3 linked regions of the Microscilla marina ATCC 23134 genome follow. Each later gene encodes a partner of the first gene's protein in a complex. Links are inferred from orthologs where the notes say so. Each region holds a gene or a part of one and is shown on either strand. Other genes may lie near its edges. The genes, in order: M23134_RS27850, M23134_RS31170 and M23134_RS22025.

Region 1 (3,020 bases):
GTTTTAAGTGGGTATTCAACAAATGAATTTTTTCATAAGGTTCCTCAAGCGCCTTGGCAAACTTTTTAAGATCTATAAACTGCTTTACTATTACTACATTAGAAGGTATAGCAGGTATAGGGTTATTTAGGGTAAGGTTATGGTTCTTGTAATAATGTAAAGTATAGCTTGCTGCTATAAAAGCGGGTACATAGCCTCTGGTTTCTTTGGGCAAGTACTTATAAATATTCCAAAAGTCTTTTTTAAATGGTTTACCTTTGAGTGCCGCTTCTTTTTTGGCTTTTTTTACTGCCTGAATCACCCTGCCTGGACCACAGTTATAAGCTGCCAAAGTAAGCTGCCAATCGTTAAAGTATTTATTCATTCCCTGTAAATAACGACAAGCTGCATCAGTAGATTTATAAATATCCATTCGCTCATCTATCAGCCAGTCTTGACGCAAACCATAGCTGCTACCTGTGCTGGGAATAAACTGCCACAGACCAACCGCATTGGCAAAAGATTTTGCGTTGGGGCGTAAAGCAGACTCTACAATGGGCAAATACTTAAGCTCTTCAGGAATACCGTATCGCTTAAGGGCTTGTTCGAACACTGGAAAGTAAAAACTGGTACGACGGAGTATTTCTTCAGTGTACTTACGTTTGCGAATAGTGTACAAATGTACCCAACCCAACACATCTTTGTTGTAAGTGAGTTCAATAGCACTTTTCACCTTTGCTAAGCGTGCCTTTACTTGATTTTCGAGTACGGGGGGCACTAGGTTTTTATTGGGCTTTTTAATAGTACTTTTTACGGATGTAGCTTCATTGTTCTTTTCCAAATATGCCGACAGTTTCTTTTCCAGCCCGGCAGAAAATATGCTACCATCAAACGAAGTTCTTTCGGTTTGGCTGTAAACATTTGTCGCACCTGCCCACAGTGCTACTATTAAACAACCTTGTTTGATTGCTTTTTTTAAAGAATATTGCATAAATTTAACAACTTTATTTTTAATAATTATTTTAAGATAATTTAGGTTCATAATACCTGACTTGGGTTTGCCATCAATAGTTCAAGTTATAGCAGATAGTATGACAGTGTTGATCAATATGAATACATTGAATAATATATTCATGGTATAATATATAGTGTTCCTTTAATTATTTGACCAGGTAAGGTCATAGTTTTAGATTGGTACTTTTATAACGCACAAGGCAAGGTTTTTATGATAAAATTTACGATATAAAATTGTACTAATTTTATATTTCACATTTCCCTACCTCTGTACGCTTTCTCTCTTATTATACATTTGCTGGTTTACCCTGTCATAAGCACTGGCAGGAATCTTAGATACATAATCCGATTTTTTTTGTGCAGGGCGTACCCAGTCAAGGTAACCTTTTGCCCAAGCATACGCCAGTCCTAGTACTAAAATGCCCACAAAGATTATAACCTCGATCAGCGCAAACCATCCCCATTGACCTTGGGTACCTTCAATAAGTTCTTTTTGCCCAAATACTGTTGCCCAGGGAAACAGGAATAAAATCTCAACCTCGAACAAGACAAACAATAAGGCCACCAAATAAAAACGAATATTGAAATGCCCCCATACATTGCCCACAGCATCTTCGCCACACTCGTAGGTAGTGAGTTTCTCAGGGTTGGGGCGTTTAGGGCGTAGTAGGTAACTTATCAAAAAAGTAACTGATACAAATGCAACACCCCCTATAATGAAGAGGAGAATAATACCAAATTCTTGTATTTCAGGGTTTTGCATGGTTTTAAATTTAATAAAAATATCAGGTTTAGTAGCTTGACAAAGTTAGTAAATTTGATAAAAAAAACTAGTTTTCATTTTTTAGTCTCATATAAAAACAAGTTAGTTGCCCGATTCTTTGACATTACAGTAAAACTCTGTACTTTTGCATACTTTTTTTTGAAAATTTTTTCTGGAGGACATCCCCCTAAATGTGTTGAAAGCATCATGAACAAGAGAATAGCTAAAAAAATCTTAAAGAATAAAGACCGTGAAGTCACCATAGAAAAAGGTGGCAAAGAAGTAGCTAAAAAAAGCTATCACTTAGCTCAAATCAAAAAAGCTGAGACGGTAATGCGTCGTTACGAAAAAAATCAGCCTAAAGGTGAGTAATACCTATCAAGGTTGCATTTGATATTGCCTGCAAACAGTGTTTGTAGGCTTTTTTTATGCCTTAAAAACAGTCTCCACTTTAGCTCTTATACCTATAAATTTTCGAGTAAAAAGTGTTCATTAAAGGTCATATAAAAAAATATGTAGGATATTTTTGAAGGTGGAGGAGCTTGAGTGAGGTAGTGTAGAACACTTACCTCAAACCCTCCTGATATTTAAGGCATTTATATACTCTTTTTATCTTTAAGCCAGTTTACTGCATCGTTCATGCTTTTAAAGTTTTTATAAGTAAGCCTCCCCCCTTTCACTCTTTCTTCTAAGTCTTTGCTTGACATCTGACTAAATATGTTTTCTGACAACAGTGAAGCACCAAACTTTAAGCCTGCATCCATGGCTCTTGGAAACCAGTCTTCTTCCAACCAAACGTTGGTTTTTCTATAAGTACCTTGTACTGAGGTTTTATCAGATAAAAACTTACCAGTACTACAGGCTACTGCTGCTTCTATAATAGCATTAGAGCCTTCCATTACAAACTGAGGACTTATATACCCCAGCCAATTGATTAACAAATAATCGTCAATGGCATTATAACGGATATTCAAATAAGTACGCCCGTGATCGGTAGTATATGTTCTTTCGTAATTCATTGTGTATATAGTTTTAATTTAAGCTCGTAACTATTGCAAAACCTGATGGCTTTGCCTACTTAGAAGCCCCAACAAGGTTCTAGCGACTAGGCGCTAGATGCACCCTGTTTAACTGCGTTGAGCTCATCACAGCAAGCTGCTGTAGATTCGGTTCATAGGCAACTAACAAATTTACAGTACGCTTATTTTCAGTTAGTTATAAATTTATTAGTTAGAAGCTAGGGTTCCAGGCAGGTTAACCATTA
Region 2 (2,958 bases), on another replicon or contig:
TCTCTAAAATTTTGGCATTCAATATGATTATCTTTTTTCCTTTCAGGTCAATTATTTCATTTTTCTTAAACTCTGACAAAGACCGAATCAAGGTTTCGGTGGCGGTACCTACTAGGTTTGCCAGATCTTCACGCGACAAACTCACGTTGATGGTTTTGTGATCGCTTTCCATTCCATAAAATTGCTTCAGCATTAAAATAGTTTCTGCCACGCGTTCTTTTACAGTTTTTTGGGCCAGGTCAGCAATTTTACTTTCGGCAAGCTTCAGGTCTTTAGTCAAAAACTCCATGACCCGCCCCGTTAGGTTACTACTGCCCTGCAACGTATTTAAAAATAACGCTTTGGGTATAAAACACACCCGGGTATCTTCTAACACTGCAGCCGATACTTCGTACTTTTCTCCCGACACCAACGAACGATATCCTAAAGGTTCGCCAGCTCCGGCAAGCCGCAAGATATGATCTTTGCCCGTTTCAGAGGTTTTAAAAACTTTTACTTTGCCGCTAAATATTGAAAAAAGCCCCAAGGGATAGTTTCCTTCGTGAAAGATGACATCACCTTTGCGGTAAAGGTTGCAACTCTTTTGTGAAGATATTTCTGCAAGATTATCCCGATCTAAATTTGAAAAAACACCCTTATGACGCATTCCACAGGTTTGACACGATGGGTTTTTAGGGTTGTGACTCATATAAAATTGTGTTTAAATATTATCTTATTAGTCTTTCTTATGTACTGGCAATAGCAGGTAACACCAAGGTGGGTATACCCTTGCACAGTTTATTTGTCTTAGCGCATCTAAATTACAAAATCTTTGTTGTTTTAGGAACGGAAAAAAAATAACTTTTCAGTTTGGAGATGCTCTTTCACCCTGATACTTCGTTACTTTTTTTAGCCGTAGCTACGGCTACACCTGCAAAAAGTGCCTCATCTCAGAATAAAATCCCTACCTCAAAATCGGTAATTTATTTTTTCACCATTCCTTATCTATCTACTTCTCCTAATACTATGTCAAGTGAGCCTACAATGGCTACCAGGTCGGCAATCATAGTGCCCCGCGATATTTCGGGCAACACAGATAAATTGACAAAACAGCAAGACCTTGCTTTGCAGCGAAAAGGCTTGTCACTTCTGCCATCTGCCCTAAAATAATACCCTAGCTCTCCTTTAGGGTTTTCGGCTCTTACATAAAAATCGTTTGCTTTGGGGCGTATTTTTTTGGGTACCAATGCCTGCGGGTCAAAGTCACGGGTACGTTTAAGGTCGGTGGTAAGGCGTGTAATGCATTGTTCTATGATTTTTGCCGATTCAAAACATTCTTGTAATCTTACCCAGGTACGGTCCCAACAATCGCCTTGGGTACCCATTTCACCCTTGCCTACTGGTATGTCGAAGTCTAGTTCGGGGTACACCGAGTAACCATCTATCCTGCGTAAGTCATATTTTAAGCCTGACGCCCTCAGCATAGGGCCTGACACCCCATAGTTAATGGCCAAATCAAGGGGTAAGGCACCTACTTTAGCGGTTCTTTGTACAAAAATTTTGTTTTCTATCAGTATTTGCTGGGTTTCTATAATTTTTGGTTTCAGGTATTTTACAAACTCTGCGCAACGCTCTTCAAAACCTACTGGCAAATCATAAAACAGTCCTCCTACCCAAATATAGTTGTACAACATTCGGGCACCACTCAACCATTCTAACAAACGCAAAATATGCTCACGGTCACGCATCATCCACATAAACACCGTAAACGAACCAATGTCTACCCCATAAGTACCCAAAGCCACAAAGTGAGACGCCAAACGGTTAAGCTCAGCTACCAATACTCTGATATACTCTACCCTTTTCGGGATTTTATCGCTGATGCCCAACATCTTCTCTACCCCCATTGCATACGCATGTTCTGAGTTCATAGCGGCAATGTAGTCCATTCTATCTACGTATGGAATAATTTGGTTATAGGGCAACGCCTCGGCATGTTTCTCAAAACAACGATGTAAGTAGCCCAGGTGAGGCACTACGTCTACAATGTACTCTCCATTGGTAATTAATTCCAGGCGCAGTACGCCGTGGGTAGAAGGGTGTTGAGGTCCCAGGTTGAGCACCATTTCTTCTGAACCAAGATCGGCAGGGGTATATTTATTTGGTTCTGATTTTTGCAGGTTGTCTTCTTCAAAAATGTATTGTACCTCTTGTGGGTTTTGGCGTAAATCGGGATTGGGGGTGTCTATATTATTCATGTTGGGTAGCAAAGTATTAAAAAACAAGTGTAGGCTAAAGTAAGGTCAAAAGACCAGACCAACAAGCTGATTTATAGTTTCGATAATTTAAAATTAATACAAATTTCACAATATCCTTCAGCCAAAACCCCATAGTTTGCTTAGCTTGATTTTTTTTTAACCCAACAGACTATACTTGTGAAATTTATTGTTCGATTAATTCTTTTAATTGTACTTTTAGCAGGAACAGAGGCATGTAGCCGCAAAAAAACCTCGCTCAAAATCAAAGGAAGTGACTCGGTGCTGCCCATTTCGCAAAAAGCGGCCGAAACTTTTATGCAACAATACCCAAAAGCCAGCATCACGGTTACCGGTGGGGGCAGTGGTGTAGGCATTGCTGCTCTGATCAATGGCACTACCCATATTGCCATGACCTCGCGGCAAATCAAAATCTCGGAGCAGCTTAAGATCCAGGCCACTGACAAAAAAATAAAAGAAGATATTATTGGACATGATGCCCTGGCTTTGGTGGTGCACCCTTCCAACCCTGTCAGAAAACTTACCCGTGAACAAATTGAAGGTATTTTTACCGGAAAAATAAAAACCTGGCAGGAAGTAGGCGGAGACCCTGGCAATATTGTGGCTTACTCCCGCGAAACAAGTTCGGGTACTTATGAATATTTCAAAAAGAAAGCACTTAACGGCTCTGAATACGACAATACGGTTTTATCACTTAACTCTA
Region 3 (2,995 bases), on another replicon or contig:
GATTGTTATACTATAAGCGAACGATCTTTACTTGTATTTTATGGCTAATTACTTACTGCTACCTACACGGCTTCAAACAAATTAACCGCTGATATGATTGATTGATTTTAGCTTGGGAAGTTTTATTTTTTTAAGGCTTTTTTTAAGCTTTTTATTTACCTTATCCTGAAAGCCCAACGTATCTCGATTGATCAAATAAGGATAATCTTCCAGCATTTGATGCACCTTGGCTCTCAGGTTGGTGTAGTCGTTCATTAAGCCCAACTCTTCTTGAATTAATTTATAGCTTTTTACTTTGGTTTTAATGGTCTTGGCATCTGCTTGGTGAAGCGCAAAGTCAAGGTAGGTATAAGCATAGCGCAGGTTTTTGGTCACAAGACGGACCTCGTGCAATGCCTCAAATGTACGGGGATGGGTAGTTCCATTGATGTCTCGTTGAGTGAGGTAGTTCAAATACCTTTTGTCAAATTTTTTGTGTAGCTTCTTAAAGTGGCGTTTGGTTTTGAGGTGTTGCACATGCAAAGGCAGGTATGATTCCAGAAACGTTTGCCAAAGTTTAAAAAAACTCTTGTTGAGATGCTTGGGCAAGTGCAGTACCAGTTCTATACGCGCTATTTTTCGCTCTAGCCTGAGGGCTTGCACCAATGTATGCAGCTGAAAGCTCCCTGCGTTTATTTTGTCCACATGCCCCACCATTACATCAAAGTCACGTATTTTGCCCAAAGCTTTGAGTATTTGTCGAGACTGCAAATGTGCTTGGTTTAGCAACTTAGGGTCAATGTCTTTGTGAGGCGATGATTTCAGAAAGCCAGTAAGGGTAGTAATGGTGCGCAAGGCAACCCTTGCCTGGTGTACATCTTCTTCGTCTTCGAACGCATATATTTTAGCTGCATAGCGCTCAAAGGTAGTGAGTATATCTTTAAAGTGCTGGTGCCACAGCGTCAAAGTGTTACTGGTGTCATTTGTTGGAGTTGGGTTCATATAATTTTTGCTTGATAGTTTTGGTGTTACACAATACCAATATACAAAATTAGAGGCAATGGGCACAACCAAAACAGCGGCATTTGAACCCCTGTTCCGATAAATCAGCTGTTATTATTGGGAAAAATCATACCATCCACAAGCGCCAAATGCCTGACAACAGCACTATAGCAATGGCAAACGGAATAAGCACTTTCCAGCACAAATACATCAATTGGTCTACCCGCAAGCGAGGGTAAGTCCAGCGCACCCACATTTGGATGAATACCAACACAAAAGTTTTACTCATTAGCCAAAAGGCACCCGTAATGTAGCCATAAACTGTACCTGGCGCCCCACTTGTCCAGGTGGCAAGTTGTACCGCTCCTATGTTGGGCAAAGGGGTGTTCCAACTACCCAAAAACAAGATGACAGCTAAAAAACTCACCAACAACATCATGGCGTACTCGGCAAGCATCATCATGGCAAAACGTATTCCTGAGTATTCGGTATGAAACCCCGCAATGAGTTCAGACTCTGCTTCAGGAATATCAAAAGGAGCACGGTTGGCTTCGGCAAGGGTACCAATAAAAAAAATAATGAAGGCAATGAGCAAGAAGGGAGCCCTGACAATGTTCCAACTAAAAAAACCACCCCAATGCGTAACATCTACTCCTAGTGCCTTGAGCCCAAACAGGTAGTTTACATCTTGAGTATGTTGGGGGTGAGATTGTACCCAAATGCCCTGCTGAAAGCTCATATCCTGCAAGTCGAGGGTTTGGGTAATCATTACAACCGCAAGCACCACCAGCCCTACCGGAATCTCATAAGATACGATTTGCGCCACCGAGCGCATGGCACCCAATAATGGATATTTGCTGTTAGACGCCCAACCTGCCATTAAAATACCAATGACATCGAGCGACACAATGGCCAGCACATATAACAAACCCACCGCTGCGCCTGAACCGATGAATTCGGGAGCAAACGGTATGACAGCAAAGCCCGCAAACACTGCCACAAAAATAATGATTGGGGCAATCTTAAACACCCATTTGTCGGCATTGCTGGGAACAATGTCTTCTTTTTGTATCAGCTTGAGTATATCTGCCAGGGTTTGCAGCAAACCCATAGGACCTACTTCCATAGGACCCATTCGGTCTTGAATAAACGCTGACACTTTACGCTCAACATATACCCCAATGAGGGCAAAGGTCAATACAAACGGTAAAAAAATAAGGAATGCGATCATGGGTTTCTCTACTCTGGACTTTTTTGTAGTCTATCTGATCAAATAAAAAAGGCTGGACTGAAGAATCAAAATATTTTGTACTTTTTATAAGGGATCAAGCAGATAAAAAAAGCACAGGATAAAAACCCTGTGCTCAAATAATACTATTTAAAGAACATCTATTTAATTACTTATTTTTCTTAGCTGCTTGGTTAGTAGCAATTTGCTTCAGCATTTCTTTTACAGCAGCTTGTATTTGTTGGTCTTTGCCCTTGCTCACCTTGTCAAAGTCGTTGCTTACTTTAATGTCTGGCTCTAGCTGCTTATTTTCAAGGAAAGAGCCATCATTGGCTCGCATACCCACCTGAGGAATCCCAAAAGTCAAAGACCTGTCCTGAAGGTTCTCCCACCATACAGCTGTTCCAGTACCAGGTACAGGCATTCCTACCAACTTGCCAATGCCTAAAGTTTTGTAAATAAAAGGAAACATGTGAGCATCAGAGTAGTTAGATTCGTTCATTACTACAACCGAAGGCTTGGTCCACTTAAACTGAGGCTCAGAGCCCAGGTTTTGTCCACGAGGCACAAATTCCAGGTATTTTTTACCGTTCAGAAAAGTAGCCAGGTCATCGTGTAGCCATCCACCACCATTAAAGCGGGTATCTACAATCAACGCCGATTTACCCGCGTATTTGCCTAGAGCATCTTCGTATACCTTGCGGAAACTGCTTTCGTTCATGCCCCTTACGTGTACATAGCCTACTTTGCCGCCAGACAGTTGATGAACCATTTCCTCCATTCTGA

The links.
Region 2: the proteins of M23134_RS27850 (region 1) and M23134_RS31170 are in contact, whole or in part, in a cryo-EM structure (PDB 6ZJN), measured with the Thermus thermophilus proteins. The link is inferred for Microscilla marina ATCC 23134 from one-to-one orthologs. Residues at the interface, in WP_096411116.1 of Thermus thermophilus: Glu45, Ser46, Asn48, Pro50, Ala51, Gly52, Glu53; in WP_223903221.1 of Thermus thermophilus: Met26, Thr27, Asn29, Gly31, Pro32, His34.
Region 3: the proteins of M23134_RS27850 (region 1) and M23134_RS22025 are in contact, whole or in part, in a cryo-EM structure (PDB 6KHJ), measured with the Thermosynechococcus vestitus proteins. The link is inferred for Microscilla marina ATCC 23134 from one-to-one orthologs. Residues at the interface, in WP_126986108.1 of Thermosynechococcus vestitus: Gly6, Tyr7, Glu8, Tyr9, Phe10, Gly12, Phe13, Leu14, Ile16, Cys17, Ser18, Pro21, Ala24, Leu25, Ala27, Ser28, Leu31, Arg32, Pro33, Ser35, Arg40, Leu41, Thr42, Thr43, Tyr44, Glu45, Ile51, Gly53, Ala54, Trp55; in WP_126985484.1 of Thermosynechococcus vestitus: Gln8, Lys26, Trp29, Leu30, Pro33, Met34, Met37, Leu38, Leu83, Ile84, Phe85, Lys86, Glu87, Asp88, Val89, Leu90, Pro91, Ala92, Thr100, Ala104, Val107, Ile108, Phe111, Leu112, Tyr114, Ile115, Ile125, Ser126, Leu128, Phe133.

Annotation. Positions count from the first base shown.
Region 1 is NZ_AAWS01000042.1:21,775-24,794, reverse strand. Bases 7-2,866 are described here. They hold M23134_RS27850 (NADH-quinone oxidoreductase subunit A), read right to left. Parts: upstream 1,757-2,866; coding sequence 1,256-1,756; downstream 7-1,255. Other genes in these bases: M23134_RS39035 (hypothetical protein), read right to left, coding at 2,353-2,775; M23134_RS41420 (hypothetical protein), read left to right, coding at 1,964-2,128; M23134_RS27855 (lytic transglycosylase domain-containing protein), read right to left, coding at 7-970. Outside these bases: more of M23134_RS27855, read right to left, coding at 1-6. UniProt on the Escherichia coli protein: NDH-1 shuttles electrons from NADH, via FMN and iron-sulfur (Fe-S) centers, to quinones in the respiratory chain. The immediate electron acceptor for the enzyme in this species is believed to be ubiquinone.
Region 2 is NZ_AAWS01000054.1:51,728-54,685, reverse strand. The notes cover bases 110-2,907. They hold M23134_RS31170 (NADH-quinone oxidoreductase subunit D), read right to left. Parts: upstream 2,238-2,907; coding sequence 981-2,237; downstream 110-980. Other genes in these bases: M23134_RS31165 (PstS family phosphate ABC transporter substrate-binding protein), read left to right, coding at 2,415-2,907; M23134_RS31175 (Crp/Fnr family transcriptional regulator), read right to left, coding at 110-688. In the rest of the region: more of M23134_RS31175, read right to left, coding at 1-109; more of M23134_RS31165, read left to right, coding at 2,908-2,958.
Region 3 is NZ_AAWS01000026.1:44,217-47,211, forward strand. The notes cover bases 161-2,995. They hold M23134_RS22025 (complex I subunit 1/NuoH family protein), read right to left. Parts: upstream 2,213-2,995; coding sequence 1,109-2,212; downstream 161-1,108. Other genes in these bases: M23134_RS22020 (CHAD domain-containing protein), read right to left, coding at 161-981; M23134_RS22030 (S41 family peptidase), read right to left, coding at 2,379-2,995. In the rest of the region: more of M23134_RS22020, read right to left, coding at 82-160. UniProt on the Escherichia coli protein: NDH-1 shuttles electrons from NADH, via FMN and iron-sulfur (Fe-S) centers, to quinones in the respiratory chain. The immediate electron acceptor for the enzyme in this species is believed to be ubiquinone.